2 regions of the Luteimonas sp. Soil_C_16 genome follow, and region 1 is predicted to be linked to the other one. Evidence: riboswitches for the same ligand, from Rfam matches in the RefSeq annotation. Region 1 holds a riboswitch; the other holds the start of a gene.

Evidence for each region. A riboswitch is a leader RNA that binds a small molecule or an ion and turns the genes downstream of it on or off. The one in region 1 is predicted to bind cobalamin.
Region 2: another riboswitch for cobalamin. It lies ahead of AC3A5T_RS01635 (ribonucleoside-diphosphate reductase subunit alpha); the one in region 1 lies ahead of btuB (TonB-dependent vitamin B12 receptor).

What each region holds. Positions count from the first base shown of each region.
Region 1 is NZ_JBDGIS010000006.1:10,761-18,631, forward strand. It holds gene AC3A5T_RS12165 (efflux RND transporter permease subunit) at 1-953, shown strand, start outside; gene bioD (dethiobiotin synthase) at 1,135-1,821, opposite strand; gene AC3A5T_RS12175 (GAF domain-containing protein) at 1,957-2,439, shown strand; gene AC3A5T_RS12180 (TfoX/Sxy family protein) at 2,436-2,810, shown strand; cobalamin riboswitch at 2,861-3,077, shown strand; gene btuB (TonB-dependent vitamin B12 receptor) at 3,202-5,085, shown strand; gene AC3A5T_RS12190 (TorF family putative porin) at 5,273-5,980, shown strand; gene kdpA (potassium-transporting ATPase subunit KdpA) at 6,018-7,766, shown strand; gene kdpB (potassium-transporting ATPase subunit KdpB) at 7,763-7,871, shown strand, end outside.
Region 2 is NZ_JBDGIS010000001.1:365,248-373,118, reverse strand. It holds gene AC3A5T_RS01640 (ribonucleotide-diphosphate reductase subunit beta) at 1-210, opposite strand, end outside; gene AC3A5T_RS01635 (ribonucleoside-diphosphate reductase subunit alpha) at 398-2,902, opposite strand; cobalamin riboswitch at 3,091-3,304, opposite strand; gene AC3A5T_RS01630 (hypothetical protein) at 3,697-4,491, shown strand; gene AC3A5T_RS01625 (mechanosensitive ion channel family protein) at 4,505-6,970, opposite strand; gene AC3A5T_RS01620 (LysR substrate-binding domain-containing protein) at 7,038-7,871, opposite strand, start outside.

The DNA.
Region 1 (7,871 bases):
GCTTCGCGATGCAGAACCGTTCCTATCGCGTGATCCCGCAGGTGCAGCGCAGCGACCGGCTCAATGCCGAGCAGCTGGGTAACTATTACACCCGCACCCGCGACGGCGACCTGATTCCGCTGTCGACGGTGATCTCGTTCAAGGAAAGCGCGCAGCCGCAATCGCTTAAGCGCTTCCAGCAGCTCAATGCGGTGGGCATCACCTTCGCGCCGCGCCCCGGCGTGACCAAGGGCGAGGCGCTGCGCGTGCTCGACGAGATCGCTGCCGACGTGCTGCCGCAGGGGTACAGCGTGGACTACGCCGGCGAGTCGCGGCAGTTCAAGCAGGAAGGCACGACGATGCTGATCACCCTCGCCTTCGCGCTGGTGATCATCTTCCTGGTGCTGGCGGCGCAGTTCGAGAGCTTCCGCGATGCGGTGATCATGCTGATGACCGTGCCGATGGCGATCAGCGGCGCGCTGCTGGTGCTCAATGCGCTGGCGCTGCTCTCGGGTGTGCTGCAGTTCGCCGGCATCGAGGCCTTCCCCGGCATGTCGATCAACATCTACACCCAGGTGGGACTGGTGACGCTGGTCGGCGTGATCTCCAAGCACGGCATCCTGATCGTGGAATTCGCGAACAAGCTGCAGGTCAACGAGGGTGTCTCAAAGGCCGAGGCCATCGAACGCGCCGCCGCGATCCGTCTGCGTCCGGTGCTGATGACGACCGCCGCGCTGGTGTTCGCGATGGTGCCCCTGCTGATCGCCAGCGGTCCGGGCGCTGCGGCCCGCTTCTCGATGGGTCTGGTGATCGCCGCCGGCATGTCGATCGGCACCGCGTTCACGCTGTTCGTGCTGCCGGCGTTCTATCTGCTGCTGGCCCGCGACCACAGCCACGATCGCGACGCGGCCGAAGCACGGAAGGCGGACCATCGCGACGACGACGATCTGACGCCGGCGCCGCAGGGGCATTGAGTCCCGGCGACAGGTGACACGGAAACGGGCGCGGCTTCGGTCGCGCCTGTTTCTTTCGGGGTTATCCCGTTCGATCAGATGGCGAGGATGGGTTTCGCTGGCGCTCTATCCATCCTGCAAAGGCGCCGACACTCCCACCGAAGGACGGGTGGAGCGCAAGCGAGACCCATCGCGCAACGCGCTAGAGAATCGCGATCCACGCTGCATCGAGCGACAACGTCGCAGGCAGGTCGCTTCCGTCCGCGACGAACGGCAACACCCCCAGACACGGCGCCGGCAACGCGTCCGCCAGCAGGCCGACGTAGTCGTCCGCGCGTGCGAAGTCCGGATCGATGCGGTTACCGATCCATCCGACCAGCCGACAGCCGTCCGCCTCGATCGCACGCGCAGTCAGTCGCGCGTGACTCAGGCAGCCGAGCTTCAGGCCGACGACCAGCACGACGGCGCCGCCGAGCTGCCGCGCGAGATCCCGGTGCTCGAGCTCTTCCGCCAGCGGCGCATCCCAGCCGCCGGCACCCTCGACCAGCACCACATCCGCAGTCGATGCGAGCCGCGCATGCGCGGCGTACAGGCCTGCGATGTCGACCGTCACACCCGCCGCGATCGCGGCCAATGTCGGCGCCGTCGGCTCCGGCAGCGCCACCGGATTGACGTCGGCGTAGTCCGGTCGCGGCGCACTGGCCGCCTGCAGGGCGAGCGCATCTTCATTGCGCCAGCGCCCGTCGATCCAGTCGCAGCCACTGGCGATGGGCTTCATGCCGACCGCGCGGAGACCGTGCGCACGCAGTGCATGCAGCAGGGCCACGCTCGAATGGGTCTTGCCGATGCCGGTATCGGTGCCGGTCACCAGAAAGCTGCGCGCGCTCATGCGGATTCCGTCGCGATGCGGGGCTGCGCACCGCAGCGCGGGACCGGCGCGGTTCGCAATGGGCGGCCGTCCGCATCGCGCGACCACGCGTCCCGTCCCCCGAGCCCCTGCGGGGCCGCTGCTACACTCCGCGGCATGTTCACTTCATCTCCCCTGACCGGCTCCAAGGCCGAACAGTATGCCGCGCTGGCGGCACAGGCACGGGCGCTGCTGCACGGCGAACGCGATGCAATCGCCAATGCGGCGAACCTCTCGGCGCTGGTCTATCACGCGCTGCCGGATCTCAACTGGGTCGGCTTCTATCTCTTCGACGGCACCGAACTCGTGGTCGGCCCGTTCCAGGGTCTACCGGCCTGCGTGCGCATTCCTCTAGAAAAAGGCGTGTGCGGCGCGGCTGCGCGCACGCGCACGACGCAGCGCATCGACGACGTGCATGCCTTCCCCGGCCACATCGCCTGCGACAGCGCCTCGCGCTCGGAACTGGTGGTCCCGCTGTACGTCGGCGAGCGCCTGATCGGCGTCTTCGACATCGACAGTCCGGTCCCGGCGCGTTTCGACGTTGAAGACCAGATCGGCATCGAGTCCCTGGCCGCCGTCTATCTCGAATCGCTGCAATGACCGCACCGACGCCGCTCAAGCTGCGCAACATCGGACCCAAGTCCGCGGCCTGGCTGCGTCAGGTCGGCCTGCGCACGCGCGAGGATCTGGAAGCGGCGGGCGCGGTGGACGCGTTCGTCAAGGTGCGCCGCGCCGGTTTCAAGCCCAGCCTCAACCTGCTGTATTCGCTGGAAGGCGCGTTGCTCGACTGCCACTGGCAGGACGTGCCCGAGGCGCGCCGCCTGCAACTGGTCGAAGCCGCCGAGGCCGCGACCGCCCTGCTTCCCGATCCGCGCGCGCGCCAGGCGGCCGGCCCGGTGACGACGACGGTGACCGAAACGGTCGAATCGGAATCGCCCTTCGACAGCCTGTTCGACCGCCGCGACGACTGACCGCATTCCCGGCGCCGCCTGTCCGCGCCTGCAGCCCCGCGCTCACGTACAATCCGCGCCAGCTTCATGGTGACCCGCCGGCGTTCCGCCGTCCGGGTTGAAACGGGAAGCCGGTGACGCGCCCAGGCGCCAGTCCGGCACTGCCCCCGCAACGGTAAGCGTGTTCAAGGCATCGCATCCGCCACTGTGCCCGTGCACGGGAAGGCGCGACGCCCGGGAGTCCTCCCACGCGCGAGTCCGGAGACCGGCCACGAAGTCTTCCTCGATTGCGATGCGGCGGGCATTGCGGCGGCGTTCCGGACGGCGTGCGCGCGTCCGGCCGGCAGCCGTGTCCGTCCTCGCGATCTCCCGATACCCCGCGTGCGTGGGCGCACGCGACAAGGAGACTGCAATGCCGTTCCGCACCCTGACCGTGGCGATCGTCGCCGCTCTCGCTTCGCCATTCGCCGTCGCCGCGACCGCCGCCGACGCGCGCGATCTCGACACCGTGCTCGTCACCGCCAACCGCAGCGCAAGCACGCTCGGCGACACCATCGTGCCGGCCCAGGTCATCGACCGTGCCGAGATCGAACGCACCCAGGCGCGCGACCTGCCCGAACTGCTGCGCGGCCGCGCCGGCATCCAGATCGGCAACTCCGGCGGCCCCGGCAAGCTGACCTCGGTCTTCATGCGCGGCAGCGAGTCCGACCACGTGCTGGTGCTGGTCGACGGCGTGCGCATCGGCTCGGCGACCGCCGGCCTCGCCGCATTCCAGGACATTCCGGTCGACCAGATCGAGCGCGTCGAGATCGTCCGCGGCCCGCGCTCCAGCCTCTACGGCTCGGAAGCCATCGGTGGCGTCATCCAGATCTTCACCCGCCGCAACACCGGTGCGATCAGCCCGCACGCACGCATCGGCGTGGGCAGCCACAACCTGCGCGAAGCCAGCGCCGGCATCGGTGGCCGCGCCGGCCGCGGCTGGTTCGGGGTCGACGCCGCGTTCCAGCGCACCGACGGCATCGACAGCTGCCGCGGCCGTGGTCCGCTGGACGGCGATTTCGGAGCGGGCTGCTTCGTTGACGAGCCCGACCGTGACGGCTACCGCAACCGTTCGCTCAACCTGCGCGGTGGCGTGGAACTCGCGGAAGGCCTGACGTTCGAAGCCAACGCCCTGCGCGCGGAAGCGTTCAACGAGTACGACGGCAGCGTGTTCGGCGGCAACGAGGCCGACAACGTGCAGCAGGTCGCCGGCGGCAAGCTGACCTATGCACCTTCCGACGTCGTCACACTGACCGCGCAGGCCGGCCGCAACTACGACGAGTCCACGACCTACTTCCGCGACATCGATGCGGGCACGCGCGTCGATGTCGGCCAGATCGACACCCGTCGCGACACCGCCTCGGTGCAGGCCGATTTCGGTCTGGCGCCAAGCCAGCGCTTCTCGCTCGGCTTCGACTGGATGTCCGACAACGTCGAGAGCGACACCGACTATGCGTTGACCTCGCGCAACAACTTCGCCGTGTTCTCCGATTACACGGCGCGTTTCGGCGCGCACCGCGTGCAGGCCGGCGTGCGTCACGACGACAACGAACAGTTCGGCGGCCACACCACGGGCAGCCTCGGCTGGGGCCTCGACCTCGACCACGGGCTGCGCCTCAACGCCAGCGCCGCGACCAGCTTCAAGGCGCCGACGTTCAACGATCTGTATTTCCCGTTCGGCAGCGGCAATCCGGATCTCGAGCCCGAGCGCGCGAAGACGGCCAATCTCGGTCTGTCCCAGTACGCCGATGCGTGGAACTGGTCGATCAACGTGTTCGAGAGCCGCGTCGACGATCTGATCTTCCTCGACCGCAACTTCATCCCGCAGAACATCCAGGAAGCCCGCATCCGCGGCGCCGAGCTGACGTTCGCGACCACGCTCGCCGGCTTCGACCTGTCGACCGAACTGAGCCACGTCGATCCGCGCGACAGCAGCGACAACGCCAACAACGGCAACCTGCTCGCCCGTCGTACGCGCAACAGCGGCCGTCTCGACATCGACCGCAGCTTCGGCGACTTCCGCATCGGCACCACGCTGCGCGCCAGCAGCAGCCGCTACGACGACGCCGCCAATACGGTGCGCGTCGCCGGCCACGGCACGCTGGACCTGCGCGCCGCGTGGGCGTTCAACCCCGACTGGACGCTGGAAGCCCGCGCGACCAACGTGCTCGACAAGACCTACGAGACCGTGAACTGGTACTACCAGCCGGGTCGCGAATACGGTCTGGCGCTGCGCTGGTCGCCGGTCACACGCTGATCCAGGCGCGGCGCAGGCCGCGTTTCGCGTCACTCCACACGGCCGTCGCATGACGGCCGTGTGCGTTTCGGGGGGGCAGGTTTTACGGCGAATTTATGCCGCAAGGCCGCCGGGCGCATGGAGACTTTATGCGCGCCGGGCGGACCATGCGCGGCATCGGCGGAACGGTTCCGCCCTGGATGCCACGATGTCCACCCGGTTCTGTCCGCGACGCCCGCACGCCGTCGCCTGTGCCTTGCTCACGCTGCTGACCGCATCCGCGGCGCAGGCCCATGATTTCAGCGGCACGGCCGCGCTGACCTCCGATTACGTCTGGCGTGGCACCAGTCAGAGCAACGAACGCCCTGCCGTGCAGGCCGGCGCGAAACTCGCGGGTGACAACGGCTTGTACGCACAGGTCTGGGCGTCGAGCGTCGAGTTCGCGCCGGAAGCGCAGGCCTCGAGCGAGTTCGATCTGGTCGCCGGCTGGAGCGGCGCGCTGTCCGACGCCTGGGCGCTCGACGTCAACCTCACGCACTACCGCTATACGGGCACGACGGTCGATCTCGACTGGACCGAAGCCAACGCGACGCTGACCCTGCACGACCGGTACTGGCTGCAGATCGGGCATTCGAACGACGCGCTCGCCAGCGATGCAGCGGGCACCTACGCGCAGCTCGGCACGCGCCTGCCGCTGGGCGACACGGTCCGGCTCGAAGCCGCCGCCGGTCATTACCGGCTCGACACCGCGAACGGCGACAACGACTACACGCACTGGCAGCTGGGTGCGGTCTGGGCATTCGCCGCGCCGTTCGAACTGCGGGTGACCGCGCACGACACCGACGCCGACGCGCAACGCGTGTTCGGCCCCTGGGCCGGCGCACGCGTGGAAGCGGCGCTGCAGGCCGCGTTCTGACCCGCCCTTTTTCGTCCGCTTGCCACCGGCCCTTCCCATGATCGAATTCCTCATTCCACTTGCGCTCGCGATCGCACTCGCATGGCCGCTCGGGCGCTACCTCGCCGCGGTGATGCGCGGCGGCGCGGCCCCCGGCGATCGCGTGTTCGCGTGGATCGAACGTCCGCTGTATCGCGTGCTCGGCGTCGACCCGGCGCGCGGCATGGGCTGGAAGGCCTATGCCCTCGCCTTCCTCGCAAGCAACGCGATCCTGCTCGCGCTCGCGACCGCGCTGTTCATGACCCAAGCCTGGCTGCCGCTCAATCCCAATGGCGCGCCCAACATGCGCTGGGATCTCGCGCTGCACACCGCGATGTCGTTCCTGACCAACACCAACCAGCAGCACTATTCCGGCCAGGCGCAGCTGTCGCATCTGGCGCAGATGACCGGCATCGTCGGTCTGCAGGTGGTGACGCCGATGATGGGGCTCGCGCTGGTCGCCGCGACCCTGCGTGGGCTGTTCGGCGGGCGCGCGAATCCGCAGGACATGGCACGACGCGAAGACGGTTCGCCGGTGACGCCTGCGAAGCCGGCCGACCGCATCGACATCGGCAACTACTGGGCCGACGTGATCCGTCCCACCGTGCGCGTGATGCTGCCGCTGTGCCTGTTGTGGTCGCTGCTGCTCACCGCGCAGGGCGTGCCGTCGACGCTCGACGGCGGCCCGGCGGCGACACCCGTCGACGCCAGCGCCGGCATGGCGTCGCAAAAGATCCCGCTCGGTCCCGTCGCGGCGATGGTCGCGGCCAAGCAGCTCGGCAGCAACGGCGGCGGCTGGTACGGCCCCAACAGCGCGGTGCCGCTGGAGAATCCGACGCCGGTGTCGAACCTGCTGGAAATGCTCGCGATCGTGCTGCTGCCGATGGCAGTGGTGTTCATGGTGAGCGCGTTCACCGGACGCCGTCGATTCACCGCGCTGGTGTTCGGCAGCATGTTGCTGATGTCGCTGTTGTCGGCCGGCGCTGCGACCTGGGCGGAAGCGCACGGCCCGGCGAGTGGCGCGTCCGCGCTGATGGAAGGCAAGGAAGTCCGTCTCGGCGTGGACGCATCCGCCGCGTGGGCAGCGCTGACCACGCAGGTCAACAACGGCTCGGTCAACATGATGCACGACTCCGCCGCGCCGCTGACCGGCCTCGTCGCGATGGCCAACATGCTGGTCAACGCGATCTGGGGCGGCATCGGCTGCGGCCTGCAGCAATTCCTGGTCTATCTGCTGCTCGCGGTGTTCGTCGCAGGGTTGATGACCGGGCGCACGCCGGAACTCTTCGGACGCAAGATCGAAGCGCCCGAAGTGAAACTGCTGGCGGTACTGGTGTTGCTGCAGCCGGTCGCCCTGCTCGGCATGACTGCGGCGACGCTGGCGATGCCGTCACTCGCCGGCACCTCGAATCCCGGCTTCCACGGTGTGTCCCAGGTGTTCTACGAGTACGCCTCGGCGTTCGCCAACAACGGGTCCGGCTTCGAGGGCCTCGGTGATGCCACCGCGTGGTGGAACCTGTCGACGACCGCGCTGCTCGCACTGGGCCGCTATCCGGCGCTGGTGTTTCCGCTCGCGATCGCCGCGCTGCTCGCCGCCAAGCGCGTCGCCCCCGAGAGCGTCGGCACGCTGCGCATCGAAACGCCGACCTTCGCGCTGACCCTCGTCGCGATCGTCGTGATCCTCACCCTTCTCCAATTCATGCCGGTGCTGGTGCTCGGACCCGTTGCCGAACACCTCGCACTGGCCACCTCCGGATCGATCCGATGAATCCCGCCACCGACACCGCCGCGCCGACGCGCGGCACCAACCCCGGCCTGTTCGACGCGACCATCCTGCGCGCTGCGCTGGTCCACGCGTTCCGCAAACTCTCGC
Region 2 (7,871 bases), on a different contig from region 1:
GTACTGCTTGGCGTCGCCCTTCATGTCGACCTCGTCCGGAATCCAGAAGTTGGTCGAGAGTTCCTTGTAGGCGCGGTAGAACGACGGATACGGAATGTCGTTCCAGTTGAGGATGCCGCTGGTCTGGCCGTTGATGATGCCGGTGGAGCGGTTGGGATGACGCGGCTCGAGGATCTTGATGCGGTCGAGCGGGGTAGCAGTGGCGGCCATGTGTGTCTGTCTCGGAATTCGGTCTTGAGCCCCTCTCCTGTGGGAGAGGGATTGGGGTGAGGGCGGGGCTTTTTGCGTGCTGCGTAAGAGCGCCCTCATCCGGCCCTTCGGGCCACCCCGTATCAAGTACGGGGGCAGGCCCTTCCCCCAGAGGGAGAAGGGTTCGATCAATGCGAGCGCGTCGCGATCAGCTCGAGCACCATTCGCATTCCGCGATATCGATGTCGTTCGAACGCACGTAGTACGTGGTCTTCATGCCGAGATTCCACGCGGTCATGTGCAGGTCGAGCAGGGTGCGGGCGGGAATGGTGCTGGGCACGTAGAAGTTGAAGCTGATCGCCTGGTCGACGTGGCGCTGACGACGCGCGTTCTGGCGCACCGAGGCGAACTGGTCGACCTTGTAGGCGCCCTTCTCGTAGTAGGGCCAGGTCTCGAGCGACAGGCCGGGGGCGGCGACCGGACGACGGTAGTCCTTCTTCTCTTCGTAATAGAACGCGGAGTAGATCGGGTCGATCGACGCGGTGGAGCCTGCGATCTGCGCGGTGGACATGTTCGGGGCGACCGCCATCAGCCAGCCGTTGCGCATGCCGTTGACGCCGACCTGCGCGGCCAGATCCATCCACTCGGGCGAGTTGTAGCTGCGGTCGCTGAAGTACGCGCCGGTGTGCCAGTCGCTGCCGGCGAACACCGGGTAGGCGCCCTTTTCCTTCGCGAGTTCCATGCTGGCCTGCACGGTCAGGAAGTTGATGCGCTCATACAGCGAATCGCTGAAGTCCTCGGCCTGCGCGTCGTTCCACTGGATGCCCTTCTGCGCCAGCAGGTGATGCCAGCCGAAGGTGCCCAGACCGATCGCGCGGTACTTCTGGTTGGTGATCGTGGCCTGCGGCACGGGCAGCATGTTGAGATCGATCACGTTGTCGAGCATGCGCACCTGGATCGGGATCAGGCGCTCGAGCACGTCGGTGATCAGATCGCTCTGGCCGGCCTGCGGCATGACCGCGCGGCCCAGGTTCACCGACGACAGGTTGCAGACGACGAAGTCGCCGGCCTGCTTGGTGGTGACGATCTGATTGCCGGAGATGATCTCCTGCATCATCTTCGTCGGGCTCATGTTCTGCAGGATCTCGGTGCAGAGATTCGACGAGTACACGCGGCCGACGTGCTTGTTCGGGTTCTTCCGGTTCACTTCGTCGCGGTAGAACATGAAGGGGTTGCCGGTCTCGAGCTGGCTCACCATCACGCGCTTGAAGATGTCGATCGCCTTGACGGTTTTGCGCGAGATGCGCTCGTCGGCGACGACTTCCTCGTACTTGCGGCGGAAGCTGCCGTTCGGATCACCCTTCTTCTCGTCGAAGAAGTCCTGCAGGTGCCAGCCCTTGATCTTGTGGACCTCGTGCGGGTCGAACAGGTACCAGTCGCCGCGACGCTCGACGGCTTCCATGAAGATGTCGGGGATGCAGATCGAGGTGAACACGTCGTGCGCGCGCAGGCGCTGGTCGCCGTTGTTGAGGCGCAGGTCGAGGAAGTTCTCGATGTCGCGGTGCCAGATGTCGAGGTAGACCGCGACCGCACCCTTGCGCTGGCCCAGCTGGTCCACCGACACGGCGGTGTTGTTGAGCTGCTTGATCCACGGCACCACGCCGCCGGAGGAATTCGGCACGCCGCGGATCGCCGAACCGCTGGAACGCACGTAACCCATGTACGCGCCCACGCCGCCGCCGCCCTTGGAGACGCGGGCGATGTCGGTGTTGGAGTCGTAGATGCCCTGCAGCGAATCGTCGACGGTGTCGATGAAGCACGACGACAGCTGGCCGCCGACCTTGCCGGCGTTCTGCAGCGTCGGCGTCGCCACGGTCATGTACAGGTTCGACAGCGCCCAGTAGGCCTCGCCGACGAGCTGCATGCGACGCTCGCGGCCGCCCTTGGTCTCGTTCTGCATCAGGTACAGGGCGATGGTCAGCCAGCGCTCCTGCGGCAGCTCGAACACGGCGCGCGAGGTGTCGGTGGCGAGGTAGCGCGTGGCCAGCAGGTACAGGCCGTTGTAGGCGAACAGCTTGTCGCGCTCGGGCTCGATCATGCGGCCGGCTTCCTGCAGCTCTTCCTTGGAATAGGCGCGCAGGATGTCGTTCGAGTAGATGTTGCGATCGGCCAGCGATTCCTGCAGGCCGACGTAGGAGCCGTACTTCTGCTCGGCGTCGTAGAAGCGGTTGCGGCTGGCGCGCTTGTACAGGCGGTGCAGGTACAGGCGGGCGGCGAAGAATTCCCACTCCGGCGCGGTGACGTCGACGCGGGCTTCGGCCTCGCGGATCAGATGGTCGACCAGGTCGTCGGCGTTGACCGCGTCCTTGCGCTCGACGAAGCCGAACACGCTGCGCTTGTAGTCGGCGATCTCGAGCTGCGGGAACTCGGCATGCGTGCGATCGATGCTGCGCTCCAGGCGCGCGCGGTCGTACGGAATGCGGCGGTTGCCGGCTTCCTTGGTGATCCAGTTGGAGACGCCGGCCTCGGCGTCGAAGACTTCTGCAATTGCGGTGTTCATGGCGGCACTCGGGGGTGGCGGCACCACGTCGTCGGGTTCGACGGCGGGCGGCGCAACGGAAATGGGGGATGTGGCAGCTGCGGTGGCGGTGTCCGGTGTGGCGTCTGCGGCGGCGTCCGGGGTCTCGGTCGCGACGGTCTCGTGGCTGGTCATGCGTCCTCTCTGTGTCCAGTGCATTCGCGCACACGACCGGCCCACCCACGTCGGGTCCGGCGGCCTTGGAGGATTCCGAGGGTGATCGGGCGGCGTCGCAGGGATCGCGATCGGGCGCACAGCGCCATCGCCCCCACTCCGCAAACCCGCCCCCCACGGGACGTCCGCAGCCGGCACCGCGCGTTGTGCTGTCCACGCGGCTGTCGGCAGGTCTTCGGACTCATGGGCACGAAGGCGGCGCCTTCTCCTCCCCCGCCGCTTCCCGGATCGCTCCAGTGCTGATGGCGGGTTCGTTCCCAATTACCGCTGCGGGGCAGTGCCGGAGTGGCGCGAGGCGTCACCGGCTTCCCGTTTTAATCCACAGCCCTTGGGGGGCGCGGAACCGACGGGACCCAAGATAGTGGGGTGGGTCGGCAGCGTCAACGCTAAATGTAGTGAAGATGCGGCAGGCCGCGTCGTGGCGGGAATCGTCGTTCGTCAAGCCCTTCGTGCAGGCCCTGCGATGCAGATCGGGGTGCGGAGGGCAAGCCCTTCGAGATGATTTTCTTGATCCTTCCCCCTTGGGGGAAGGTGCCCGAAGGGCGGATGAGGGCGCTCCTGAACGTCCCTGTGGGGCCCCGGCCCTCACCCGATGCGCTTCGCGCGCCGACCTCTCCCAAAGGGGGGGTTCTCACGGCCTGCCTGCCCAGGCGCCACCTCGTCAAAACCTCGAATCCCGCCACACAATCTGCACGATTTCCGGCGCACGCTGCGCCGAGCGCGGCCAGTCCGGCCGGCACATCCGGAGGTGCCCCATGTCCGTTATCCGCCGCAGCGCGCTGGCCGCTGCCACGTTGTCGCTGTCCGCCCTGTTCGCGCCGTCGCTGGTCGCCGCGCAGGACCCCGCGCCCGGCCTGGGCGATCTGCAGGGTCTCGCCGACCGCACCGCGTCGCGCACGCTGGGCGCGCGCGGCTACGTCCGGCAGTCGGGGTCCGGCGACTACGGCAGCTGGTGGAACGCGCGCGACCGGCGCTGCGTGATGGTGCGCAGCGACGGCGGGCGCATCGCCTCAGTGGTCACCACCCCGGCGCCCGATTGCGGCCAGCAGGCCGGCGCCGCGCCGCGCGAGGGCATGAGCGACGGCGCCAAGGCGGCCGTGGCCGCGGCGGCGATTCTCGGCATCGCCGCGCTCGCGCACAGGTCGCATCACCACGACGACGGCGACCACGACGACGATCCGCGCCGCGAGGCCGATTACGAACGCGGTTACCGCGACGGCCTGCACGGCTACCGCGCCGATTCCGACCGCGGCGCCTACAGCGACGGCTACGGCGCCGGCATGCGTGAGCGTTCGGCGCAGGTGCCGTGGCAGTCCGGCAGGTCGAGCGGTCTGCGTTCGGGCAGGCTGGATGATCTGGTGGGCGCGCGCGGGGCAGGCGCGGAGACCGAACTGCTGGCGCGCGGCTATGTCGATCGCAACGCGCGGCAGTCCAACGGACGGCCCACGGTGACCTGGTGGAACGCGGACACGCGCGACTGCGTGGATGTCGTCACCTACGACGGCCGTGTCGAATCGATCCGACCGGTGGACGCCGCCCGCTGCCGCTGACGCGGCGCTGCGATCAGGGGCCTGCGGGCGCGGGCGGTGGCGGCGGGTAGACCGTCGCTGCGCCATGCGCCAGGCCGATGCCGCGCGCGAGCAGGGCGTCGTAGAGGCGGCCGACGAGGGCGCTGCGGATCGCGCCGGCATCCTCGTACTCGTGGGTCCAGGCGCGCACGACGAATTCCATCGCCACGCTGCCCAGGCCGTCGAACAGCACCACCGGCGCGGGCGAGGACGCGACGCCCGGCGTGGCCGCGGCGACCTCCGCCAGCACCGCTTCCACATCGCCCGGCGCACTGCCGTAGGCGACGCCGATGCGCACCTCCAGCCGGCGGCTGCGGTCGCGCAGGGTCCAGTTGACCAACTGCTGCGAGATCAGCTGGCCGTTGGGTACGACGACGTTCGCGCCGTCGAAGGTCGCGACGCGCGTCGCGCGCATGCCGATGTCGACCACGCGGCCGGTGGTGCCGCCCACCTCGACCACGTCCCCGGGCTGGAACGGGCGCTCGAAGATCAGCACCAGGCCGGACACGAAGTTGTTGACCACGTTCTGCAGGCCGAGGCCGACGCCCACGCCCAGCGCGCCGAGCACGAAGGTCAGCTGGCTGGCCTTGAAGCCGGCCGCCGACAGCGCGCCGACCAGGCCCAGCATCAGCACCGCGTAGTAGCTCAGCGCGGCGACGCTGTTGGCGACGCCGTGCGGCAGCGACATCCGCGGCAGCACTTCGCCGTCGAGGATCAGGCGCACCGTCTTCGCCAGCCAGAACGCGACGATCACCGTCAGCACGAACAGCAGCACGTGGCCCAGGCTCAGGCGCAGATCGCCCAGCGCCCAGCTGTAGCCCAGCAGCGCCGACAGCGAGGCGTGTACCGGCGACAGCACGCGGAAGCGGTCGAGCGCGTAGACGATCCAGCAGACGATCGCCGCGACCGTCAGCAGGTGCAGCAGCATCTGCACCGCGGGGCCGGCGTGGTCGCGCGCCAGCCGGAAGCGCGACACGCCCGGCCGCTTGAGCAGCAGCTGGATCCAGGTCGCGACGACGGTCAGGCCGGCGCCGAGCAGCAGCGCGAAATACAGGCTGTCGATCACGCCGCCGGTCAGGGTCTCGGCCAGCGACACGTTGCCGACGACATTGGCCACCAGCGAGACCGCCAGCAGACACGCACCGACCACCACGGCCGCGCGCAGCACCTGGCCGATGCGTCCGGTGTGCGCGGCGTGGTGGTGGCGATGCGCGCGCCACAACAGCCAGCCGGCCGCGACCAGCCCGATACAGGTCAGGCCGAGCATGTACAGGCGATAGGTGGACGCGCTCGACAGGAACACGAAGCCCAGCCGCAGCAGCAGGAACAGCGCGCTGGCGACGTACGGCGCCATGCCCAGCAGGCGCCGCCGCGACGCCGGCAGCAGGCGCAGCACCGGCACCACCGCGGCCAGCAGCGCGAGCTGATGGGTCAGCATCGGCGCGTCGGGCTGGAACGCGAAGACGCCGATCACTACCAGCAGCAGCCAGCACGAAATCGGGCGCGACAGCACCGTCGCTTCGGTATGGCTGATCTCGCCGGCCTTGATCGGCCTGCGGCTGCGCCAGGCCAGCCACAGCAGCAGTGGCAGCGAACAGACCAGCAGCGTCTGCAAGGCGCGCAGGCCGCTGATCGCATCGCCCTGGGCGTACTCGGTGGCGAAGCGCGACTCGATCTCCAGACCGCTGCGGATCACGTCACCGGTGCCGGCCGTCGGCGCCGCGCCTGCGGCGTCCAGACGCCACAGCGGCGGCGCATCGCGCCGCAGCAGGCTGACGTCGTAGGCGGCCATCGCGTCGTTCACGCGGCTGCGCGCGGTCGCGATGCCGGCGTCCACCGCGTTGCCGCGACGACCGAGCGCGATCAGTCGCGCCAGCGGGTCGGACAGGGCGGTCTCGGCCTGGGCCAGTTCGATGACCACTTCGTCCACGCGCTGGCGCAGCGCGGCCGGCAGTTCCTGGCTGGCCGCGGCCGTGGTTTCCCAGGCGGCGCGGCGCGCGGCGAGACCGGCGGCATCGCCGGCCTGGTGCTGGGTGGTCTGGCGCAGGTCGGCCTGCCATTGCGCGAGGCGCCGGGCCTGGAAGCTCCAGTGCCGCGACAGGCTTTCGAGCCGCGGGATCGGCAGCGTGCGCATCTCGGCCGAGGTGAACCGCCAGAACGGGTCTTCGACCGAGGCTTCGATCGCCGCGAGCCGTCGGGCGTAGGCATCGGCAGGCGATGCGGTGCCCGCTTCGGTGGCAGCGGCCTGGATGCGTTCGGCCAGGCGCTGGTCGACATCGGCCTGCGCGGGAATGTCGGCGACATCGATCGTGGCGGTCGCAGTGGCAGCCGCGGCATCGGCCGGTGCCGGCGCCGTGGTCATCGCGGCGGCGCCGGCCAGCAGCGGCGCGCGCGCGGCGAGCGGCTGCGCCAGCGCGAGGGTCGCCAGCAACACACATGCAACGTGGAGAACGACACGCATGACGCACCCGGAAAGCAGCCGGCGGATGTCCGCATGCTACCTGCCGCGTCGTCGACTGCGCGGGGCGTCAGCGTGCCGCGGCGGCCACCTTCGATGCGACCGGTCGCACGATGCGTGTCGCGACGCGCCAGGCCTGCCAGTCGGGGGCGGATTCGGGAAGCGGCTGGTCGTCGGCGATCAGCCGTCGCAGATCGACCACCGCGTGTTGCGGCGCCAGCGCGGCGAGCAGAGCGAAACCGAAGTCGCGCAGCACGCGCGCCGGATGCAGCAGCAGCCATGTGGTGCAGGGCGGCAGCAGATCGGCTTCGATCGGCGGCACCACCAGATCGTCGCACGGATCGAGCGCCATCTCCGCGACGATGCCGATGCCGAGTCCGGCGCGGGTATAGGCCTGGATCAGATCGCCATCGCGCGCCGTCACCGCAACGTCGGCCCGCAGCCCGCGCTGCGCGAACGCGCGCTGCAGCGACGAATCCGCGAGCTGGCTCGACGCGTAGCTCACCAGCCGCCGTCCGGTCAGATCGTCGAGCCGCAAGGGGCGTTGCAACTGCGACAGCGGATGTCCGACCGGCACCACCACGCGGCGACGCCAGCGGTACAGCGGGACGGCGATGCAGCCGGCCGGCGGCGTGCCGGTGCCGCTGAGCAGGGCGAGATCCACGTGGCCGTCGATCAGCGCCTGCAGGCCGTCGGCGTCATCGCCGGGCACGACGTGCACCGCGACCTCGGGCCAGTCGCGTTCCAGCGCCTGCAGTGCCGGCGGCAACGCGTGCCGCGCCTGCGTGTGCGTGGTGGCGATGCGCAGCACGCCGTGGCGTTCGCGGCGCAGGTTGTCCGACAGCGCCTGGATGTTGGCCGCCTCCGCCAGCAGCCGGCGCGCATGCGCCAGCACCTGCGCGCC